Regions from separate parts of the Shewanella sp. BJSY2023SW001 genome, predicted to be linked through region 3. Evidence: predicted binding sites of a transcription regulator. Region 3 holds the regulator's gene; each other region holds the start of a gene.
The links. Region 3 encodes MetJ, which represses methionine synthesis genes. Its sites were predicted from a motif close to TAGACGTCTAGACGTCTA; they were not measured.
Positions count from the first base shown of each region.

Region 1: metH (methionine synthase) is a predicted target of MetJ. The motif match lies at 1,361-1,378, and genes of this name have one in related genera.
Region 2: msrA (peptide-methionine (S)-S-oxide reductase MsrA) is a predicted target of MetJ. The motif match lies at 1,258-1,275, and genes of this name have one in related genera.

Region 1 is NZ_JBKORF010000023.1:5,007-12,570, reverse strand. Features, by position in the region: gene metH (methionine synthase) at 1-1,212, opposite strand, end outside; gene ACMHXH_RS05785 (histidine phosphatase family protein) at 1,454-2,227, shown strand; cobalamin riboswitch at 2,323-2,460, shown strand; gene ACMHXH_RS05780 (ABC transporter ATP-binding protein) at 2,559-3,500, shown strand; gene ACMHXH_RS05775 (FecCD family ABC transporter permease) at 3,497-4,567, shown strand; gene cobT (nicotinate-nucleotide--dimethylbenzimidazole phosphoribosyltransferase) at 4,585-5,649, shown strand; gene ACMHXH_RS05765 (adenosylcobinamide-GDP ribazoletransferase) at 5,649-6,425, shown strand; gene cobU (bifunctional adenosylcobinamide kinase/adenosylcobinamide-phosphate guanylyltransferase) at 6,422-7,018, shown strand; gene ACMHXH_RS05755 (cobyric acid synthase) at 7,093-7,564, shown strand, end outside.
Region 2 is NZ_JBKORF010000011.1:191,700-199,263, forward strand. Features, by position in the region: gene astE (succinylglutamate desuccinylase) at 1-958, opposite strand, end outside; gene msrA (peptide-methionine (S)-S-oxide reductase MsrA) at 1,289-1,768, shown strand; gene pgm (phosphoglucomutase (alpha-D-glucose-1,6-bisphosphate-dependent)) at 1,839-3,488, opposite strand; gene seqA (replication initiation negative regulator SeqA) at 3,526-4,080, opposite strand; gene ACMHXH_RS02630 (alpha/beta fold hydrolase) at 4,381-5,157, shown strand; gene ACMHXH_RS02635 (DUF2788 domain-containing protein) at 5,257-5,478, shown strand; gene ybfE (LexA regulated protein) at 5,493-5,762, shown strand; gene fldA (flavodoxin FldA) at 5,817-6,344, shown strand; gene earP (elongation factor P maturation arginine rhamnosyltransferase EarP) at 6,423-7,564, shown strand, end outside.
Region 3 is NZ_JBKORF010000065.1:3,143-10,706, reverse strand. Features, by position in the region: gene phsA (thiosulfate reductase PhsA) at 1-1,950, shown strand, start outside; gene ACMHXH_RS14615 (4Fe-4S dicluster domain-containing protein) at 1,963-2,535, shown strand; gene nrfD (NrfD/PsrC family molybdoenzyme membrane anchor subunit) at 2,532-3,476, shown strand; gene traF (conjugal transfer protein TraF) at 3,633-4,826, shown strand; gene ACMHXH_RS14600 (sulfite exporter TauE/SafE family protein) at 4,834-5,577, opposite strand; gene metJ (met regulon transcriptional regulator MetJ) at 5,653-5,967, opposite strand; gene metB (cystathionine gamma-synthase) at 6,183-7,343, shown strand; gene ACMHXH_RS14585 (bifunctional aspartate kinase/homoserine dehydrogenase II) at 7,360-7,564, shown strand, end outside.

The DNA of each region.
Region 1 (7,564 bases), on a different contig from region 3:
TATGATCTGGGCGCCGTTTTCTACCTGGTCACGGGCCACCTCCAGCGCGGTTTCGTACTGGCCTTCTTTGATTAACTTGAGAAACCGGGCCGAGCCGGTGACATTGGTGCGCTCGCCCACATTCACAAACAGGCTGTTTGCATCTATGGTCAGGGGTTCCAGTCCGGAGAGGCGACATGCTACCGGCAGCTCAGGCAGCGGCCTTGGTGCATGAAGGCTAACAGCTTCAGAAATCGCCTTGATATGCGCAGGCGTGGTGCCGCAGCAGCCGCCGACAATATTGAGCAGCCCCTCTTCGGCCCAGGGGCCTATCACGCTTGCCATCTCTGCCGGAGTCTCGTCATAGCCGCCGAATTCATTGGGCAGGCCGGCATTGGGGTGCGCCGAGACAAAGCACTCGCTGATACGGGAAAGCTCCTCGACATAGGGCCGCAGTTCTTTCGGGCCCAGGGCGCAGTTGAGGCCTATACTCAGCGGCTTGATATGTCTGAGAGAATGGTAAAAGGCCTCTGTGGTTTGCCCTGTCAGGGTGCGGCCCGAGGCATCGGTAATGGTGCCGGAAATCATCACCGGCAACTTTTGGTCCAGTTTCTCGAACACATTTTCGATGGCAAACAACGCCGCCTTGGCATTGAGAGTATCGAAGATGGTTTCCACCAGGATGATGTCGGCGCCACCGGCGATCAGCGCCTCGGTGGATTCGCTGTAGGCCAACACAAGATCGTCGAAATGTATGTTGCGAAAGCCGGGGTCATTCACATCCGGGCTGATGGAGCAGGTGCGGTTGGTGGGGCCGAGCACCCCGGCCACATAGCGGGGAATACCGCTGGCGGCGGCCACTTCATCGGCCACTTCGCGGGCGATTCTGGCGCCTTGGTAATTGATCTCCGCCGCCAGGCTCTGCATCTCGTAGTCGGCCATGGCAATGGTGGTGGCGTTGAAGGTGTTGGTTTCTATGATGTCGGCACCGGCCAGCAGGTATTCCCTGTGAATGGTCTTGATGATCTCGCTCTGGGTCAGTACCAGCAGATCATTGTTGCCTTTGACATCGCAATGCCAATCTTTGAAGCGCTCGCCGCGGTAATCGGCTTCTTCCAGCTTGTAGTCCTGGATCATGGTGCCCATGGCGCCATCTAAAATCAGGATCCGCTCTTTGAGGGTCTGTTTGAGCTTGAACTCTGTCTGGCTTGGGGAGTGCTGGGAAGTCGCCATAGGGTTACCTTTCATACCTGTCTTATTGCTGTTTTACATTCGCGGTGCTTGGCATCCGCGACATCATCTCTGCCGACCTGACGCCCGGGACACTATCTGGCATGATAGCCAAAGGCGTGTGTGGGCGCGGAAAGTTATTTTGGACATTTATACGTATAGACGTCCATAATATACGGATTCCGGCGGCCTGCGGCAAGGTTAAATTGGCCCGGTAACCACCGGACTCTGACGGGAGAAGTGTGTGGCTGAACATAGGCAACTGAATATCTATCTGCTGCGGCACGGTGAATGTGAAGGCGGCGAGATTATCCGCGGCCGCAGTGATGTGGCCCTGAGCGATGAGGGCAAAGCGCAGATGTGGCGTAGCTGGCGGGCTATCAGTAGTGCGCTGGAACAGTTGCCGAGTGCTCCCGACCGCCTGACGCTGCTGAGCTCTCCGGCCCAGCGTTGCCAGGCCTTTGCCGCCGAGCTCAAGGCCGATATGCCCGACTATTTCCCGGCGCCGCTGCAGCAGCATGACTGGCTCTGGGAGCTGGACTTCGGTGACTGGGACGGCATGAAGGTGGCGAGTGTCTATCAGCAGCATAGCGAGGCGGCCGAAGCCTTCTGGCGTGACCCTGTGGCCAATACTCCGCCGGGCGGGGAATCGCTGCCAGCCTTTCGTAGCCGGGTGTTGGATGGCTGGCAGACTATGGTGCAGCGCTGGCTTGCGAGAGAGGTTAGTTGTTCCGAAAGCTCTGATTCAAGAGACTCTGGTTCAAAAGGCTCTGGTTCAAAAGGCTCTGCTTCTTCAACAAGCGCCGATGCAGCGCTGATCCTGACTCACAGCGGGGTTATCCGGCTGCTGTTGGCCGAGATTTTGCTGCCGGGGCAAATGCCGCCTGCGGCAGTGTTCAACGCCTTGGAGCTACCTTATGCGGCCTGGGTCAGAATAACCCTCTATGCCAGCCGTGATGCCAGCGGTGAAAGTGACCAAGAATGGCAGTGTTTCAGCAAGCTCCACTGGCCGCAATAGTGCGGAGCAAGCGTCCGGTGGTGATTGTGCTGCGCTATTGCGCCAGGCAATTGTGCCGAGCGATAAAACCGGGATAATAACCCCAAATGGCCGCCAAGTGCGGCAGCAGCCAGGGTGTTGGCACCTTTGCAGGTGAACCAACCCAGGGAACCGGGAAAGCCCGGACTGTGCCCGCAACTGTGAGTCGCCGTTGGCGACGAGTCAGGAGACCTGCCCAGGCTGATAAACCAAACCAGAAACCCGGGCGGGTAAACCGGGGGAGCGAATAGATGATTCTTCCACTGCAGCCTGAGCCTTCTGCCGGTCACAGGCTCAATGTCGGGGGGCGGTTATGAGCCTGGCACTCAAGGTACAACAGCTTAGCTGGCTTCCCGGTGGTCACAGCGTATTGGCCGATGTGGGTTTTGAGCTGCCAAGTGGCAAGATGCTCGGGCTCATAGGCCCCAATGGTGCCGGTAAGTCGAGCCTGCTGCGCTGCCTCTATCGTTATATCCGCCCGGACAGCGGCCAGATCCAGCTGTTTGGGCAGGATATCAATAGCTTGTCAGCCAAAGCTTTCGCCAAAGAGGTGGCCGTGGTGCTGCAGGATACCCCGGCCCAACTGGCACTGGATCTGACTCAATTAGTGGCCATGGGACTGACTCCCCACAAGGGTTTGTTTGATATGCCATCGGCGGCCGACAAGGCCCAGGTGCAGGCGGCATTGGCGCAGGTCGGGTTGCAGCACAAGGCCGCTGAGCCTTTCGCGCAGCTTTCCGGCGGTGAGAAGCAAAGGGCCTTGATTGCCCGCGCCATAGTGCAGCGCCCCAAGCTTTTGATCCTGGACGAGCCCACCAATCATCTGGATATCCGCTATCAGATCCAGATCCTCGAGCTGGTGCGCAACCTGGGGGTCACGGTGATCGCCTCGATTCACGATCTCAATCTGGCCTCGGCCCTGTGTGACGAACTCTTGCTGCTGGATAACGGCCGCCGTATTGCCCACGGCTCGCCCCAGAGCGTATTGACCGAAGACAGAATTGCCGGTGTCTTCGGTGTCTGCTGCCAGGTGGGGACGCATCCGCAGTTAGGAAGGCCGCTGATCCACTACTTTTACGGCTATCAGTCGCCAGAGCCTGGTCACGGCAAGGCTGTAAGCTCGGCGGCTCTCGCTAGTGGCAAGGTTCACGGCGCTGCGATAGTCGAGCCAATGGCAGGGCCTGCCTCGGCCGAAACCTGTGTTGCCCACAAGGAAACTGACCGGCGCCCAGGCTCGGTGGGAGGTGGCGCATGACTACTTCCATGGTCGCACCGGGGCGCTCGCTTATCGGCTGGTTTCTCAAGCCCTTGCCCAGACTTTACTGGTGCTGGCTGCTGTTGCTGCTCGGCACTGTGTTGACACCCTTGGCCGCCGCCGGTTTTGGCGCCGCAGATATTAGTCTCTTCGATGTGGCAAGAGTGATTGGCAAACACCTGCTGGGCGTGGGTGAGCCGTCCGCTATCAGCGAGCGTATCGTCTGGGATCTGCGCCTGCCGCGTATCTTGCTGGCCTTTATCGCCGGCAGCGGTCTGGCATTGTCGGGTTATGTATTGCAGGCGGTGACCCGCAACCCGCTGGCCGATCCTTACCTGTTCGGTATCAGCTCGGGCGCCAGCTTCGGCGCGGTGGTCTCGGTCGCCCTGGCGACCGGCCTTGGCCTGAGTTCGGCCATCTCCGGGATATCGCTGCCGCTGGGAGCCTTTATCGGTGCCAGTTTGGCCGTGCTCATGGTACTGCTGCTCGCGGGCAGGAATATCGGCAACCAGATAGAGAGAATGTTGCTCTCCGGGGTCGCCATCTCCTTTATGTTCAGCGCCCTCACCAGCTTGATCTTGTATTTTTCTACCCCGCAGGCCACCACCTCCTTGCTGTTTTGGAGTCTGGGCAGTTTTGCCCGTGCCAGTTGGGATGGGCTTGGACTGCCCACTCTGGTGGTGCTGGCGGCCTTACTGGTGATCCTGGCCTTCAAGCGTCAGGTACTGGCGATGCTTGCCGGTGATGAAACCGCCCACACTCTGGGAATCAGGGTGCAAAGACTCAGGGTTTCCATGCTGCTGCTATGCTCGCTTATTACCGCCACTTTGGTGGCCCACTGCGGCGGGATAGGTTTTGTGGGGCTGATGGTGCCTCATATTGTCAGGTTGTTGCTGCCGGGGCAGCACCCCATGGTGCTGACGGCACTGGCGGGCGGCCTGTTTATGGTTTGGGTCGACGTGCTGGCTCGCAGCATACTGCCCACCCAAGAGCTGCCGGTGGGGGTGATCACCTCGGCCATCGGCAGTCTGTTTTTCCTGATGGTGCTGCGTAAACGCGGCCAATAACGATAAGAGAGGGAAGGATGTACCAGGTTGCAGCAATCAATCACGCGCTGGATGACGCGATTCAGGCCCGCATAGACAACAAGACCAAACCCCTGGGCGCTTTGGGTGAGTTGGAGGCTTTGGCGCTGCAGTTGGGGCGCATTCAGCTCGGTTCCGCCACTGATGAGTTGGTCATCCGCCGTCCCGTGATGCTGGTGTTTGCCGCCGACCATGGTATTGCCGCGGCCGGGGTGTCGATTGCCCCCAGCGAGGTGACCACTCAAATGGTGCTCAACTTTGTTGCCGGCGGCGCCGCCATCAATGTGTTTTGTCGCCAGACCGGCTTCGAGCTGGAGGTGATTGACTGCGGCATTCTCAGCCCCTTGGGGATCCCCGAGGTTACAGAGCAGCGCCTGGGCGCCGGCACCGGGCCTATCCACAAACGCGCCGCCATGACTCTGGGTGCTGTGCATCAAGGGTTTGCCATGGCGCGCACCTTGGTAAAACGCCATATCGATGCCGGCAGCAACCTGCTGGCGCTGGGGGAGATGGGAATAGGCAACACCTCTTCTGCCGCCGCCGTGATGGCCGCCCTGACCGGCCTGCCTGTGAGTGAATGTGTCGGCCGCGGCACCGGCATAGATGCCGCGACGCTTAAGCGCAAATGCCTGCTGATAGAGCAGGCACTGCTGCTGCACCACTGCGAGCTGACCGAGCCGCTCAGTATCCTCGCCTGCCTCGGAGGCTTTGAAATAGTGCAGATGACAGGGGCCATGTTGGCGGCGGCCGAATTTGGCGTGCCCGTGCTGGTGGACGGTTTTATCGCGTCGACAGCGGCGCTGGCGGCTGTGCGTTTGGCGCCAGGGGTGAGGGATTATCTTATTTTTGCCCATGAGTCTGAAGAGCGCGGCCACAAGTTGCTGCTCGAGGCCATGTCCGCCAAGCCCTTGCTCAGGCTTGGGCTCAGGTTGGGCGAAGGCTCGGGCGCGGCGCTGGCGCTGCCTTTGGTGCAGGCGGCGGCCAACTTCTACAACCAGATGGCCAGCTTTGGTGAAGCCGGGGTCGACAAGGTGGTAGAGCCTGCTACCCAAGAGGTGCTCTGATGGGATTCTGGCTCGGACAGCTGCGGCTATTTTTGATCGCAATAGGTTTTTTCACCCGTATTCCTGTACCCAGCGCCCTGACGGTGGACAGCGACAGCCTCAACAAGGCCAGCCGCTACTTTGGCCTGGTGGGCGTTGTGGTGGGCTTGATCTCCGCCTTGGTGTTACTGCTGGCTGCCGGGATATTGCCAAGCTCCATCGCCATAGTGCTGGCGATGATTAGCAGTGTGCTGGTTACCGGCGGTTTTCATGAAGATGGCCTGGCCGATACCGCCGATGGTTTCGGCGGCGGTTGGCGGGTTGAAGACAAACTGAAAATCATGAAAGACAGCCGCCTTGGCAGCTATGGCGCCTTGGCATTGGTGTTGGTGTTGTTGCTCAAGTACCAGTTACTGCTGGAGTTAGCACTTTACGACATCAACCAGGCGGCGCTGGCCCTGGTATTGGCGCACTGTGTCAGCCGGGTGACGGCGGCCAGCATTATCTTCAGCGAAACCTATGTTCGCGACGAGGGCAAGAGCAAACCTTTGGCGCAGCAGCAGGGGCTCAATGAGCTGGGTATTTTGCTGCTGACTGGAATTGTGCTGACGGCACTGCTGTCCACCACGCTGCTGTTCTGGCTATTGCCGACCATGTTGCTGCTGCGTTGGGCCCTGGTGTTCTGGTTCCGGCGCCAGATTGGCGGTTACACCGGCGATACCCTGGGGGCGGCGCAGCAGGTGAGTGAGCTGGCGGTTTATATGCTGTTGCTGGCATTGGGAGGCAGCCCTGCATGATCCATCTTATTCTGGGCGGTGCCCGCAGCGGCAAGAGTGGTTACGCCGAGCGGCAACTGGCCGACTTGTGCCCGGCCAATGTCCGCCCCTGGTATCTGGCAACGGCCGAGGCCGCCGATGAGGAGATGGCCCGGCGTATCGCCCACCATCAAACTGAACGCCAAGGCGGCAGCCTCGAATGGCAGTTGGCCGAGGTGCCGCTCGATTTGGCCAAGGCGCTTGTGCAGCGCTCAGGCTCTGGAGCGCCGGTATTGGTAGACTGCCTGACGCTTTGGCTCAGTAATCAGCTCTGCTTAGGTGCTGATATGGCTTGCGAACGCGCGGCCTTGCTGCAGGCGGTAGCCGGGTTTGACGGCGATCTGCTGCTGGTGAGCAACGAAGTCGGCTCCGGCATAGTGCCGCTTGGGGAGCTGAGTCGGCGTTTTGTCGATGAGGCCGGTTGGCTCAATCAGGCGCTGGCCGCCAAGGCCGACAGAGTCACTCTGGTGGTCGCAGGTTTACCGCTGGCGTTAAAGCCTGTGAGCTCTGATAGCAGTGGCGCCCTGGGCTTGAGCGTTTCGGGTACAAGCCCGGATCAGCGGGGTAAGGTATGAGTAATCCAGTACCCCATAATGGCGCAGAACTTAAAGCTGAATTGTCGGCTCTGGCCCGGCCTGGCCGCAGCCTTATGGTGCAGGGCACCACTTCGGATGCCGGTAAGAGCACCTTGGTGGCCGGACTCTGTCGTGTGTTTCATCGTCATGGTCAGCGAGTGGCGCCCTTCAAGCCGCAAAATATGGCGCTCAACAGCGCCGTCACCCGGGATGGCGGTGAAATTGGCCGGGCCCAGGCGCTGCAGGCGGTGGCCGCCGGTCTTGAGCCGAGAATCGACTTCAACCCGGTATTGCTTAAACCCAGCTCAGATACCAAGGCGCAGGTGATTATTCAGGGCAAGGCGCTGACCAGCCTGGAAGCCGCCGCCTTTTTCGGCCCCGAGAGTCGTGACTATAAAGCCGCTGCCATGCAGGCGGTGTTGGCATCCTGGCACAGGTTGCAGCAGGAGTTTGACTGGCTGCTGGTAGAAGGCGCCGGTAGCCCGGCCGAAATCAATTTGCGCCAGGGCGATATTGCCAATATGGGCTTTGCCGAAGCGGTGGACT
Region 2 (7,564 bases), on a different contig from region 3:
CCACGGCTTCCGAGTCCTGTTCTACTCGAATATCCCTGCCCGCTTCCCGCGCCAGCACATAACCCTTGGGGAAAGCGCTGAAGTTTTCCACATCACTGGCGAAGGTAAATTCAAAGTCGTCGGCCTGCTTATTGATGACCCTACAGACCTGATAGATATTGACCCGCTCAAGCGCCTGCTCCTCGAGTTCGAGCGATTGTTTGCAGATCAAACGACTCAGCATCTCCCGGGTAGCGATAAAACGTGTCATATCGTTTTGTCCCATGGGGTAAACCTTGCCCAGCTCAATGGTAAAGGCGTCGGCGCCAAACTGATTTGACGAGAAATAGCTGAAAGTGGTTGTGGGTTCGTGATGCAGCAACACGGTATCGACTCCGGCCGCCTCCAGGAACATCAATTGTTCACGGCTGTAAGCCTTACCCGGTCGATAGGGATAGATGGCAAACTTTTCATGTTTGGAGCCGCGAATGGCGGTGTGCAAATCGTAATGGATCCTTTGTCTTGCCCCTTGTGGTGCGTCTTCGAAGAAACGTGTGACATAAGTTTCCAGCTTCTTGGCGCGGATCCGCTCCGGGTTCACCAGCCCGGGGGGATTGGAATGCTCGCCACTGAACAGTCGGTTGAGGTTTTCATCGACAATACGGGTGCCACGGTTAATTGCCGCCGGGTTACCGAATATGAAAAGTACTCGCTGCCCTACCCGTAGCTCTTGCTTCAACAGCGACTTGATAATGCCATTGCACAGCTCGATAGGTGCAGTTTCATTGCCGTGTACCCCGGATGACAGCACAATATCTTTATCACTTTGGTTATCCAGAGGCTCGAACAGCAAGACTCCTGTGTCCCAAATCGCTATCCGGGTGTGGTCGCCAAGCGTGCCGCTAACACTTTCCAGAGAATTGGGGTTATCCAGAGTCAATGACAGGAAGTCAGGATTATCCTTCAAGGCTTGTAACACGAAATACTCCTTCTTATTGCCGCTTTGGCTGTTGTTTCCATTAACGCTGCCTCCTGGGAACTTGTCAAAATGCGTTTGCTTGTTGAGACCAGCGCCAGAGAGCAAGGTTTCATAGTATCACAGCTTAACCTGTTGGCTATGTGACTAAATACCTCGCTTCGCAGGAGTTTTATCAAAACGGCTGTCGCCAAAAGCCACCTCGAGCTGGCCAGGGCCTATTCAAAAGAGAGCTAGCTATATGCACAAGTCAAAATCAGTCAAACACGACACTTGACAGGAAAACTTATTGCGCATAATTTTAGCCATCTGGACATCTGGAAGGTAAATTAAATGGCGGTAGCAACATTCGGTGGCGGTTGTTTTTGGGGAGTAGAGTATTTCTTTCGCCAAGTACCCGGCGTATTAAACGCCAGCAGTGGTTATATGGGGGGGGATGATAGAATCAACCGTTATGAAGAGGTAAAACAGGGCAACAGCGGCCATGCCGAAGTGGTTCAGGTGGAATTCGATGACACCCAGGTTTCATTTACCGAGCTGCTGCAAGTTTTCTGGCGTAATCACAACCCTACCAGCCTAAATCGCCAAGGAGGCGATATCGGCACTCAGTATCGGAGCGTGATTTTTTTTCACAGCAAAGAGCAAAAGGAGCAGGCCGAGGCCTCAAAACTGGCATTAGCTCGTAGTGGAAAGTGGGGACAGCGGCACATAGTGACGGAAATTGTGCCAGTGAAACAGTTTCATCGCGCGGAAGAATATCATCAGGATTATATCCAGAAGAATAACCTGCCCAGTTGCCATCTGGAATATTGATCCCCGGGAATAAAAAAGCGCAGCTGTGTTCACGGCTGCGCTTTTTTACTGAACTGGCAATCTCTTAAGCTCAGTTCGGCTTGCCTTTTAGGGCGCTGGTTATCAGCGCTCTCGCCTGTTCCAATATCTGCTGCAGATGCTGCTCGCTGACAAAGCTTTCGGCGTAAATTTTATAAAGTGCCTCAGTGCCTGATGGTCTGGCGGCAAACCAGCCGTTGTCAGTTAACACCTTAATACCGCCAATGGCACCATCATTGCCGGGAGCCTTGGTCAGTACCGCCTCAATCTTGTCTCCAGCCAAAGTCTCTGCCCCCAAGGTATCTGCATTGAGGGTGGCAAAACGCGCCTTTTGCTTGGGATTGATTGGGCTGTCTATCCGTTTGTAGAAGCAATCACCGTGTATGGCAGCCAGTTCTGCATAACGCTCGGCTGGATTTTTGCCGGTCACGGCGAGGATTTCAGCAGCCAGCAGCCCGAGAATAAAACCGTCTTTGTCCGTGCACCAAGTTGTACCGTTACGTCGAAGGAAGGCGGCGCCGGCGCTTTCTTCACCGCCAAAGGCCAGGCTGGCTTCACTCAAGCCACTGACAAACCACTTGAAACCAACCGGCACTTCACAAAGCTGGCGCCCGTGTGAGGCAACAATCTTGTCTATCATGCCACTGGAAACCAAGGTCTTGCCTATTTGCAGCGTCTGTGGCCAATCGGGTCTGTGTTCCAGCAGGTAATCTATCGCCACTGCCAAAAAGTGGTTGGGGTCCATCAACCCTGTCTCTGGGCAGACTATCCCGTGTCTGTCGTAGTCAGGATCGTTGCCAAGACAGATATCAAACTCATCCATGTGCTTAAGCAAGCCTGCCATGGCAAAAGGTGACGAGCAGTCCATACGGATCTTGCCGTCTTTATCCAGTGGCATAAAGCCGAAACTGGGATCGACCCGATCGTTGACCACTGTGATATTCAGCCCATAACGGTCGGCAATATGTGACCAATAATGGATGCCTGAGCCGCCCAGGGGGTCGACACCTATGCGAATGCCGGCATCTTTGATGGCTTGCATATTTATTACAGAGGCGAGATCGGCAACATAGGGCTCAATAAGATCGGTCTCTTTGATGAGTCCGATACTGGCGGCTACGCCGTAGTTGAGTTTCCTGACCCCTTCCAGCTGCGCCTTGAGATAATCATTGGCTCGCTGCTCAATCCAGGCGGTAATCTCACCTTCAGCCGGCCCACCATGGGGCGGATTGTACTTAATTCCACCATCCTGCGGTGGATTGTGGGACGGGGTAATAATAATGCCATCACTGAGCTCGGCGGCATTTCGGTTTGCGCTAACTATGGCATGGGAGATAACAGGCGTTGGCGTAAAGCCCTGCCTCTCTTGCACCACCAACTTCACATTGTTGGCCAGCAAGACTTCAATGGCTGATATATAAGCAGCCTCGGACAAGGCATGAGTGTCCATGCCCAAATAAAGCGAACCTTCAATCCCCTGAGATTGGCGGTAATCTACCACTGCCTGGGTAATGGCCCAGATATGATTTTGATTGAAACTGCCATTGAAGGAGCAGCCCCTGTGCCCAGAGGTGCCAAAGCTCACTTTCTGGGCAGGGTCATCACAGTTGGGGACAATTCGATAATAATGGCTCATCAGCCGCGGAATATTAACCAGATCCTTCTGTATGGCCCTTTTACCGGCCCGCTCATGAATAGCCAAAATAGTACTCCTTGATGACAGATGTTGATAAACAGATTTACGCTTTAATCGGCAGCGCCAGATCGGCTATCACTTTGGCCTTGTCGCCGTCGCAGCCCATCTTTTCCAGTACTTCGGTCAATATGGTGTGCTTCTTGGCAGTGTTGTTATTGGTGGTTACCCAAAAGCCACTGCTGCCGACTTCTTTGGGGTTGGCCGATTTACTGGCCTTCAATAGCGCTTCCTTCGAGGTGGCAAAGTAAAGACGGTCGCGCCCTTGAACCTGCAGCACCTGCTCAAACCCTTTTGGGTCCTGGTTATAGAGGCATTCGAGGGCAAACAAAAAACGGCCAACAGCCCCCTTTTGAGCTTCGATAGCCGCACTGCTGAATAGATTGTCAAAGTCCAGGGTTGACTCGGCCTCGGGTAATGTATTGGGACGATAACCCTGCTCCATGCTTGGCTGGCTGATGTCAGCCGGTGCCTTGGGTTCAACAGCCGTCGCATCCAAGCCCAGCAGTCGACGAAGAATGTCCGATGCACTTTCACCTATCCTTTCGGTTTTCCCGGCAATAAAGCGATACAGTTCCTCATCCACCTCAATATATTTCATGGCCCGATTCCTTTAGTTTCAACTTGTTCTATGTAGCCATCATGACATTGCCGTCACAGCGCCCGTGGTCGCGGCTACGAGATTTGGCTCAAAGTATGCCATAACTCGCCTGCGGGGGAAGGCTGAATCGCGCCAAAATGAGATAATTGGCTTACAAACCTAAGACTTGCACTGCAATTTGTTGAAAAAGCAATCAAAGCGATGTTTAATCCGCATCCATCCTTGTCAAATACCGGCCTTTGTCGCAGAATTTGCCCCCTGCTGAAATACCGGCAACAAACTCACTGTGAAGGGGGCTGTATGCACTTTATCTCGACCGGAAGCGGTAGTCCGGTATTGCTGATCCACGGCTTATTCGGTGATTTGGATAATCTTAAATCGCTCGGGACCCTGCTTGAGCAAAATCACCAAGTGATAAGAGTCGATTGCCCCAATCACGGCCAGAGCGAACATTGGCCGCAAATGGATTATCCAGGGCTTGCAAACGCGCTTGTGTCCCTGCTTGATAAACTGGCGATAGACAAGGTGCACCTGGTGGGCCATTCCATGGGCGGCAAGATTGCCATGGCAACGGCGCTGGCTTATCCGCAGCGGGTACAGTCTTTGACCGCCGCCGATATTGCGCCTGTGGCCTATTTGCCGAGACATGAAAAGGTGTTTGCCGGCCTAAGCAGTATGCCGCTGGATATTAAAGACAGACGTCAGGCGCTGGCACATCTTTTGAACCATGGCATCGACGAGGCGACGGCGCAGTTTCTGCTCAAGAGCTTACGCCGCACCGAATCCGGCTTTGAGTGGAAGATGAATTTACCGGGGCTGATTGACAGTTATCCGGCGATCATAGGTTGGCATAACGGCCCTGAGCGCTGCGACGGCCAACTGAGCTATCAAGGGCCCACCTTGATGATCCGCGGCAGTGAGTCAAATTATGTGACCGCCGCTTACAAAAAAGAGATTGTGACTCAGTTTCCTCAGGTCAAAGCCAAGACCCTTGAGGGGTGTGGACATTGGTTGCACGCCCAGAAACCGGCGATATTCAACCGTATAGTGTCCGACTTCATTGACAGTAACGATTAAAATCCAAGGTCAGGGCGTGGGTAAAGGCGGTAGCAGCCCCCGAACCAATATGCTATATTCGCGCCTCTTTTTGGCTAGGGAACACCGGGAGGCTGCAGCGTGTTGAACCAGTATATGCAACAGATAGAAGCCGTTGGACTGGATCTGTTTTTCGCAGCAATTTTCTTTTTTATCGGTATGGCCATCAGGGATGTACTCAATCAGGGTAACGTGCCTAAGTTTGGTCGCTTTATTGTTTGGTTGGTACTCTTCCTTGGTTGTGCAGGCTTTGTCGTCAAGGGGATAATTCAAATGACCTGGGAAGGCTCAGGTATAGGTTAAACATCAGATTTCAAATGGCAAAAGAAGCAACAGATAGAACAACCATAGACCTTTTTGCCACTGAAAAGCGCCGCGGACGGCCTAGAAGCAACCCTCTGCCCCGCGAGCAGCAGCTCAAGGTGAATAAACGTAACCAGATCATGCGGGATCGGGCGAAAGGTCTGAAACGAATAGAGTTAAAAGTGTCACAAGATTTATATGACGCCTTGAATGAGAAGGCTTTGGCCAGTAACATCAGCCGCAGCCAGTTAATAGAATTGATCCTTCAGGAGCAGCTAGGTTAGCCCCTGTCAGGAAAGATCGAAGTAGATAGCGAACTAGACATTAAAGGAAAGACAATGGCAACTGTAGGTCTTTTTTTCGGTAGCGATACAGGTAACACCGAAGCTGTAGCCAAGATGATCCAGAAGAAACTGGGCAAGAAGATGGTTGAGGTGAAAGATATCGCCAAGAGCACCAAAGAGCAGATCGCCGAATACGACCTGCTGATCTTCGGGATCCCAACCTGGTACTATGGTGAAGCTCAATGTGACTGGGATGACTTCTTCCCAGAGCTGGAGCAGATTGATTTTACCGATAAGCTGGTAGCCATTTTCGGTTGCGGCGATCAGGAAGACTATGCCGAGTACTTCCTTGATGCCATGGGCATGATCCGCGATATCGTTGAAGAGCGCGGCGCAATAGTCATTGGCCACTGGCCGACTGACAGCTATAACTTCGAAGCCTCTAAAGGGCTGGTTGACGACAAGCACTTTGTTGGTCTGGGTATAGATGAAGACCGCCAGCCTGAATTGACCGAAGAGCGTGTCGACGCCTGGGTTAAACAGATTTACGAAGAGATGTGCCTGGCCGAGCTGGAAGACTGATATTCGCTCCCCGGTATGTCTCCGGCGGCCTATATGGCCGCCTTTTTATTGGCTATTACTCAGGAAAATAAAAACAAGATGCAAGCCGACAATCTGCGTCATTGGGATATCTTCTGTACTGTGGTGGACAACTATGGCGACATAGGCGTTACCTGGCGCCTGGCGCGGCAGCTGGCCGGCGAATACGGTATTGAGGTACGCTTGTGGGTCGATGATCTCAACAGCTTCGCGCACATTTTACCTGAGCTAAACCCGGCCCTTGTCAGTCAACACTTTGGTGGTGTTGAAGTCATCCACTGGCGCGCTCCCCTCCCCCTGACCTGGCAACCGGGCGAAGTTTTGATAGAAGCCTTTGCCTGCGACTTACCCTCGGAGGTGCTTACAAGCCTGCCAGAGCTCGCCAAGGCGCCCAAATGGATAAACCTGGATTATCTCAGCGCCGAGAGCTGGATAGATGATTGCCACGGCCTCAGCTCACCGGCACTCAAAGGAGTCAAAAAGACCTTTTTCTTCCCGGGCTTTACCCCAAAGTCAGGTGGACTCATCTGCGAGCAATCCCTATTTAGCGAGCGTGATGCCTGGCAAGCAACGCCTGAGCACGCTTTGGCCCACTTTGCAAAAATGGGGCTGAGTGATATTAGCACTGATGATTACCTCATCAGCCTGTTCAGCTACGAGACCCAAGCCTTGCATGCGCTGCTTAAGCTTTGGCAACAGAGTGAGCGGCGGGTACAATTGTTAGTCCCCAAGGGACGCAGCTTAGGCTGTATCGCGCCTTTGCTTGAGCAATTTAACCAAGACTCCGGACCCAAGGTCGACTGGCAAGATCCCGCCAGTTGGCAAGCCGGTCAAAGTTTCAGCCGCGGCGCACTCAAGGTGCAAGTCCTGCCGATGACAGATCAAAACGGCTATGATCGCCTGTTGTGGAGCTGTGATTTCAACATAGTTCGCGGCGAAGATTCCTTTTTACGAGCACAGTGGGCCGGCAAACCTTTTATCTGGCACATCTATCAGCAGGAAGAGCAAGCTCATCTGCTAAAATTGGATGCTTTTATGGCACGATACTGCGATAATCTGCCTCCCCTTGCCGCCCAAACCTGGCGAACGCTGAATACCGCGTTCAACTGCGGCCAGGGAGATCAAGCCAGCCAAAGCTGGCTGGCACTGAATTCTGCCATGCCGACATTGATACAACACGCAAAAAAATGGCCGGCTGAAGC
Region 3 (7,564 bases):
GGCGAAGGCAAGTGGGCCGAAATCAGCTGGCAGGAAGCCTATCAAACCATCGCTACCAAGCTGAATCAAATCAAGGCCGACCATGGTCCTGAAGCCGTGGCGTTTTCCTCCAAGTCAGGTTCGCTGTCCGGACACCTGTTCTATTTGGGTCAGGCTTACGGCAGCCCCAACTCCTTTACCCATAACACCACTTGCCCGGGCGGTTATGTGGTTGCCGCCAAGGCGATGTTCGGTACCAAGGTGAAGCGGGATCTCTCCAACTCCAAGTACATCATCAACTTCGGTCATAACCTCTATGAGGGGATCAATATGTCCGAAACCCGGGGAATGATGAAGGCCCAGGCTGACAAAGGCGCCAAGTTGGTGGTGTTTGAACCCAGGTTCTCTGTGGTGGCCGACAAGGCCGATGAGTGGTATGCCATTCGTCCCGGTTCGGATGTGGCCGTAGCCCTGGCGCTGTGCCATGTGTTGATTGCCGACAACCTCTATGACAAGGCCTTTATTGAGCGCTATGTTGTGGGTTTTGAAGAGTTTGCGGCCGAGGTCAAGGCTTATACCCCTGAGTGGGCCGAGACAATTTCCGACGTGCCTGCCGCCGACATCCGCCGTATTGCTCACGAGTACGCCGCTGCAGCGCCTCACGCCGTGGTCGACTTTGGCCACAGATCTACTTTCACTCCGGAAGAGTTCGATATGCGCCGGGCGCTGTATGCCGCCAACGTGCTGATCGGCAACCTGGAGCGTAAGGGTGGCCTCTACATGGGCAAGAAGGCCGGTGGCTACAACAAGTTTGCCGGTGAGCTTGTGGCTCCTGAGCTGGGTAAGCCAGGCGTTAAACTGCCCAAGCCGCAAGCCAAACGCATCGACCAGATGGATGAGCAGTTTGCTATGGCCTGGTCCGGTGGTGGTATCTATCAGTCAATCATAGATGCAACTCTGGAAGCCAAGCCTTACCAACTGCGGGCCTGGGTTATGAGCCGTACCAACCCTATGCAGACCATGACCGACCGTGCCAAGGTGGTTGAAAGTCTGAAGAAGTTGGAGTTTGTGGTTTCCTGTGATGTTTACATCAGTGAAACCGCCGCCTGGGCCGACATCATACTGCCCGAGTGTACTTACCTGGAGCGGGATGAAGAGGTCGCCGACAAATCCGGCAAGAACCCGGCCTACTACCTGCGTCAGCAAGTGGTAGATGTGATTGGCGATGCCAAGCCTTCCTGGCAAATCTTCCGTGAACTGGGCATAGAGATGGGCCTGGAGCAGTACTATCCCTGGGAAAACATGGAAACCCTGCAATTCCTGCAGGTGAATAAAGACGCCCAGCTGTTACAGCACATCAAGGACAAGGGCTTTGTCAGCTACGGCAAGCCGCTGATGCTGCGTGAACCCAAGATGGTGGCCGACTTTGTCGCCGCCTACCCCAACGCCAGGGGCATGGATGAAGATGGTACTTATGGTAGCGCGCTCAAGTTCAAGACCCCCAGCGGCAAGATTGAACTGACCTCCGCCAAGGTAGAAGACATGGCGCCTGGCCGTGGCACTATCGCCTATCGCGAAGTGACCCTGAAGCAACCGGACGAGCTCTACTTTATCCAGGGTAAGGTGGCAGTGCATACCAATGGTGCGACCCACAATGTGCCTATGCTGGCTAACCTGATGTCCGATAACGCCGTCTGGATCCACCCTGACACTGCCGCCAAGCATGGCATTGAGAATGGGGACGCCATTCGTCTCACTTCCAGTGTCGGCAGTGAAGAGGGTCATGCGCTGGTGACCAAGGGCATACGTCCCGACACTGTGTTTGCCTATATGGGCTTTGGTTCCAAGAACAAGGAGCTGGCACGGGCGACCGGTAAGGGCGTGCACTGCGGCAACCTGCTGCCCAACGTGACTGCACCTGTGTGCGGTATGAACGTACACACCACAGGTGTGAAGCTGGAAAAGGCATAAGGGGAGGCGAAGATGACTAAAAGATATGTGATGGTGCACGACGAGAATAAGTGCATCGGCTGTCAGGCCTGTAACGTCGCCTGCCGCAGCGAAAACGGTGTACCTGAGAGCGTAACCCGCCTGCAGGTACGGGTAGAAGGCCCATTCGGTGATGCGCCGCATCTGCACTTCAAGTATCACAGGGTGTCCTGTCAGCAGTGTGAAGATGCCCCTTGCGTCAAGGTCTGTCCTACCGGGGCGGCTTATGTGGGCGAGGACGGCATTATTTCCATCAAGGCAGAGAAATGTGTCGGCTGTATGTACTGTGTGGCAGCTTGCCCCTACAAAGTACGCTTTATGAACCCGGAGACCAAGGTGGCCGACAAGTGCAACTTCTGTAAGGACACCCGACTGGCTCGCGGCGAACAACCCGCCTGTGTGACCGTATGTCCTACCGATGCCCTGGTGTTTGGTGATGCCAACGAGGCCGGCAGCGAGGTGGCGACTCTGCTCAACACCCGCGTGACTTATCAGGACAAGACCCATCTGGGTACTAAACCCAGAATCTACCGTATTCCTGTCAAGAGAGGGGGGATCCAATCATGAACAATACTTGGGGCGATATGACACAATACGACCCTGTAACCTGGAACTGGGTCATAGCGGTTTACCTCTTCTTGGCTGGGTTGTCGGCGGGTAGTCTGCTGATTGGGATCGGGCTGCGTTGGGTGCAAAACAAGACAGAGGGTGACAGCGGTATTCTCAAGGCGGCAGCCTTGATAGCGCCAGTGGCTATCTGTTTGGGGATGCTGTGTCTGGTGTTTGACCTGACCAAGCCGTTCCACTTCTGGCTGATCCTGATCAACTACAACCTGACATCTGTGATGTCCATCGGGGTGTTGGCGCTGCTGGCCTATATTCCGCTGACCTTTGCCTATGCGCTGGTCGTGCTGAAAGATGATCTCGGTAGCTGGGGTCTGGGCTTTCTTAAAGGGATTGCAGAATCACTGACTGGCCTTCGCAAGACTATGGAAGTACTGCTGTTTGTGCTGGCGATTGTCGTGGGTGCTTACACAGGCTTCCTGATCTCCGCCATGAACGCCTACCCCATGCTGAACACTGCCGTATTACCGGCGCTGTTCCTGGTGTCCGGTCTGTCGGCCGGTGCGGCCGCCAACGCGGTAGTGGCGCTGCTGCTGTTCAAGACAGACAAGCACTGCCCACAGCTGGGACGGATGCACGGTTTGGAACTGCCGGTAATGGCGGCAGAAATCCTGTTCCTGTTCATGCTGTTCTGCGCGCTCTATTTCAAGGGCGGTGCAGCGGCGGCAGCGCTGGCATCACTGACAAGCGGCGTTTGGGCCAGCGTGTTCTGGATTGGGGTTGTGGGTATAGGCTTTGGTATCCCACTGCTTTCCATGTTGTTGCTGCCGGCGAGTACCCGTCACACCAAGGGCGCTATGTTGGCGGTAGCCTGCTGCAGCCTGACCGGGGTGCTGGCACTTAGGCACTTTATTCTCTATGCAGGTCAGAGCTATCTTGGTTAACAAGCACTTCTGAACCTGTTTTGCCTCAGCCCGTATTATTTGATACGGGCTTTTTTTGTATCTTGATACCATTGTGCCACTGAGATCTGGACTATCTTTAACCCATGTAACTAACGTCTTGCGTCTGGTTACAGATAAAAGCAAGAGGGGGATGAGATGAAACTGAGTCTGTTGACACTGCTTACCACGGGGCTTGCCAGCACGCTGGCGCTGGCTGGGCAGGATGTTTATGAGGCCCGCGCCGATGCCATGGGCGGCGTTGCCGTGGCGGCCGGTAATCGTGAGGCGGCGGCCTTTTCCAATCCGGCGCTGCTGGCTTTGCCCTCGCACCGCAGCAGTGACTTCAGTTTACTTATTCCCACCATAGGCGCAGATGGCGCAGATAAAGATCAGATGATCGATAAGTTTGATGCCTTGCAGGATAACTATGACGCTCTGGTCAATGCCATAGATGCTGCCGACACAGCGGCTATCGATGACTACCGCAAGCGCCTCAGTGGTGACTTGCAATCGCTGCAGGGCAACAACGCCTATGTCAGTGCCGGTATCAATATGGCGTTGGTCATGCCTTCGGATGGTTTTAGCTATGCCTTTGTATTCAAGAGTTATCTCGATGCCTTGGGGATTGCCGAAATCGCCGCTGCGGATATTGATGCCCTGGATAATCTGGACCCCAATAACCCGCCGGAAATCCAAGATTTGACCTCCCAGGGGCGAGTGGTAGCCGGGGCGGTTTCCGAGCTCGGAGTGGCCGTGAGCTATCCGCTATCTATCGTCAATATGCCGGTGACAGTGGGAGTCACCCCCAAGCTGCAACGGTTGGATAGTTTTAACTATGCTGTCAGCGCCAACAACTTCGATGCCGATGATTTCAATGATGATGATTATCGCAGTGATGACACAGGCTTTAATCTGGATATCGGCCTGGCATTTCAGCCATTGGATGGTTTGGTTATCGGTGTCAGCGGACGTAATCTTATCGAGCGGGACTTAAGCAGCATAGAGGCTGGCGGCGTGCAGCTTACCTATCAGGTGAAACCTATGGTTACCGCCGGGGTGGCCTATGACTGGGCGGCTTTTTCGCTCAGCAGCGACTTGGATCTTACCGACAACGATAAGTTTGCCGAGCTTGAGGGCAGCCGCTATTGGCGTTTAGGTGGCGAATACCGGCCTGCTGACTGGGTTGCTTTACGGCTCGGTTATCGCCAGGATCTCAATGATCACAGCGCCGATCTCTACTCCCTGGGGACAGGTTTTGCCATAGGCAACAGCTTCCGGCTGGATCTCACCGGCATGTTTGGCAGTGACGATGCCATAGGTGGCGTGCTGCAAACCAGCTATCACTTCTAACAGCGATTTAACCGTTGATGAGCGCCAGAGTTGATTTGATTGTCAGCAGCAGGGCGCTCAGGGCGCACAGCGCCAGCGTCAGGACTCGGGTCTTCTCTTTATCTACCCTGCCCACCAAACGGCCAGCCACCAGAAAACCGAGAAAAACCGAAGGCAGCAGCAACAGCGACAGCCATAGGTGTCTCAGGGTCAGGAGGCCAAAACAGCCGAGAATGATCAAGGCTATCAATGAGCTGAAGATAAAGAAGGCCGACAGCGCTGCGCGGAACTGACTGGCGTCTTTTCCCGCCAGCAGCAGGGCCATAGGTGGCCCACCTATGGCGGCCACGGTGCCGAAGATCCCGGAAAAGATCCCGGCGATAAACAAGCTGAGGCGGTTGATTTTGATACTGTACTTTCTGAAGCTGAGAAATACGGCCACGGCCACAATCAGGGCTATGGTCAAGCCCATAATCGGCTGCGGCGCCAGTAACAGCAGGGTGGCACCAATCAGGCCGCCGGGGAGCCGTCCCAGCAAGGCATATTGCAAGCCGTTGAATTCCAGGTGACCGCGCTCGCGTACCAGTGTCAGCAGGGCGATGGAAAACCCCATGGCGATAACAGGAGCGGGAACCAGTTCCGGATCGACGATATACAGCAAAGGTGTGGCTACCACGGCCAGGCCAAAGCCTATCAGCGACTGGGTCAGGGCGCCGGTAAATATGATCAGGGATGCCAGTAACAGGGTGACGGGATCTATCAGTGACAGCATTCGCAAGCCCCCAAAAGAAAAGGATCGCGCAGCGATCCTTGTTCAACAATAAGATAATTCAGAGGAATAAGACACTTATTCCATGTCTTCCCATTCAATGCCCATGGCATCCATCATGCGTTTGGCTTCTTCCGGGATGCTGTCGGGTTTGTCTTTGGACAAATCCTCATCATTGGGCAGTGGCTGGCCGGTATAGGCATGCAGGAAGGCTTCGCACAACAGTTCGCTGTTTGTGGCGTGCCGCAGGTTGTTTACCTGGCGCCGGGTGCGCTCATCGGTCAATACTTTCAGTACCTTCAACGGAATAGAGACAGTGATTTTTTTCACTTGCTCATTCTTCTTGCCGTGTTCGGCATAAGGGCTGATGTATTCGCCATTCCATTCAGTCATTGATTCACCTGTGATCTCACTAATTCGCAGCAGATTTTAAACCCTTACAGGATACAGTCAAATGATTGCCTGCAAAATCTGTGCAATATGAACAGAAACCCATACATTTGGACGTCCAAACGTCTTGATGCCTATTGACGGCCGGATGGTCATTGGTTAGATTTAGACGTCCAGACATCTTTATGGTGTCGAACTTCAGCATTCAGGAGTCGATTATGACAGAGCGGCGATTAGCAACCACAGCGGTCCGGCAGGGCATCGAATCAGACAGCCAGCACGGGGCCGTGGTGCCTCCCATCTATCTGTCGACCAACTATGCCTTTGAGGGGCACACTCAGCCAAGAGCCTTTGATTATAGCCGCTCGGGTAATCCTACCCGCTCCATTCTGGGGGATGCCTTGGGGGAGCTGGAACAGGGCTGCAGTGCGGCAATTACAGCGACCGGCATGGCGGCCATTACTCTGGTGGTCAACCTGCTGGGGCCGGATGACCTCTTGTTGGTGCCCCATGACTGTTATGGCGGTAGCTATAGGCTGTTCACCCATCTGGCGGCCAAGGGCCAGTTTCGCTTGCAGGTGCTGGATCAAACCGACCCGCAAGCTCTTGCCGCTGCCCTGGCACAAAAGCCGCGCATGGTGTGGCTCGAGACGCCATCCAATCCACTGCTGCGGGTAGTGGATATTGCCGCCATTGCCGAGGCAGCCCACCAGCAGGATGCATTGGTGGTGGCTGACAACACCTTTTTATCGCCGGCGCTGCAACAGCCTTTGCTGTTGGGGGCCGACATAGTGGTGCACTCGACCACTAAATATATCAATGGCCACAGCGATGTGGTGGGCGGTGCCGTAGTAGCCAAAGATCCCGAATTGGCAGAGCAGCTGCACTGGTGGTCCAACACGCTTGGACTGAGCGGAGGCGCCTTCGACAGCTACCTGACCCTGCGTGGCCTGCGTACTCTGGCGCTTAGGATCCGCGAGCATCAGGCCAATGCCGAGCGCATAGTGGCGCTGCTGAGTCAGAGCCCGGTGGTCGACAAAGTTTATTATCCGGGGCTTAAGAGCCACCCAGGCCATGAGATTGCCGCCAGGCAGCAGAGTGGCTTTGGCGCTATGCTGAGTTTTGAACTCAAGGGTGATGAAGCGCAGGTGGTTGCCTTCCTCGGCGCGCTCAAGCTGTTTTCCGTGGCCGAGAGCCTGGGAGGAGTTGAGAGCCTGGTGGCGGTGCCCGCCACCATGACCCACAGAGCCATGGCGAGTGAGGCTCGCGCCGAAGCCGGTATTAAAGACACGCTTATTCGCTTGTCTGTGGGCATAGAAGATGGCCGGGATCTGCTGGACGATATCGCCGCCGGATTGGCGGCAGCCGCAAACTGTTGAATTGAAGGAGCTTGAGATGGCACGTTGTCACCTACATAAGTTTGGCGGTTCCAGTCTCGCCGATGCCGATTGCTACCGACGGGTCGCCCATATTTTGCTGACCCATGGTCATGCCGATGATCTTGTAGTGGTTTCCGCCGCCGGCAAGAGTACTAATTTTCTCTATAAACTGTTGACCCTGAAGGAGTCGGGCGCTCTGTGGCAGGAGGAGCTACAGGAGC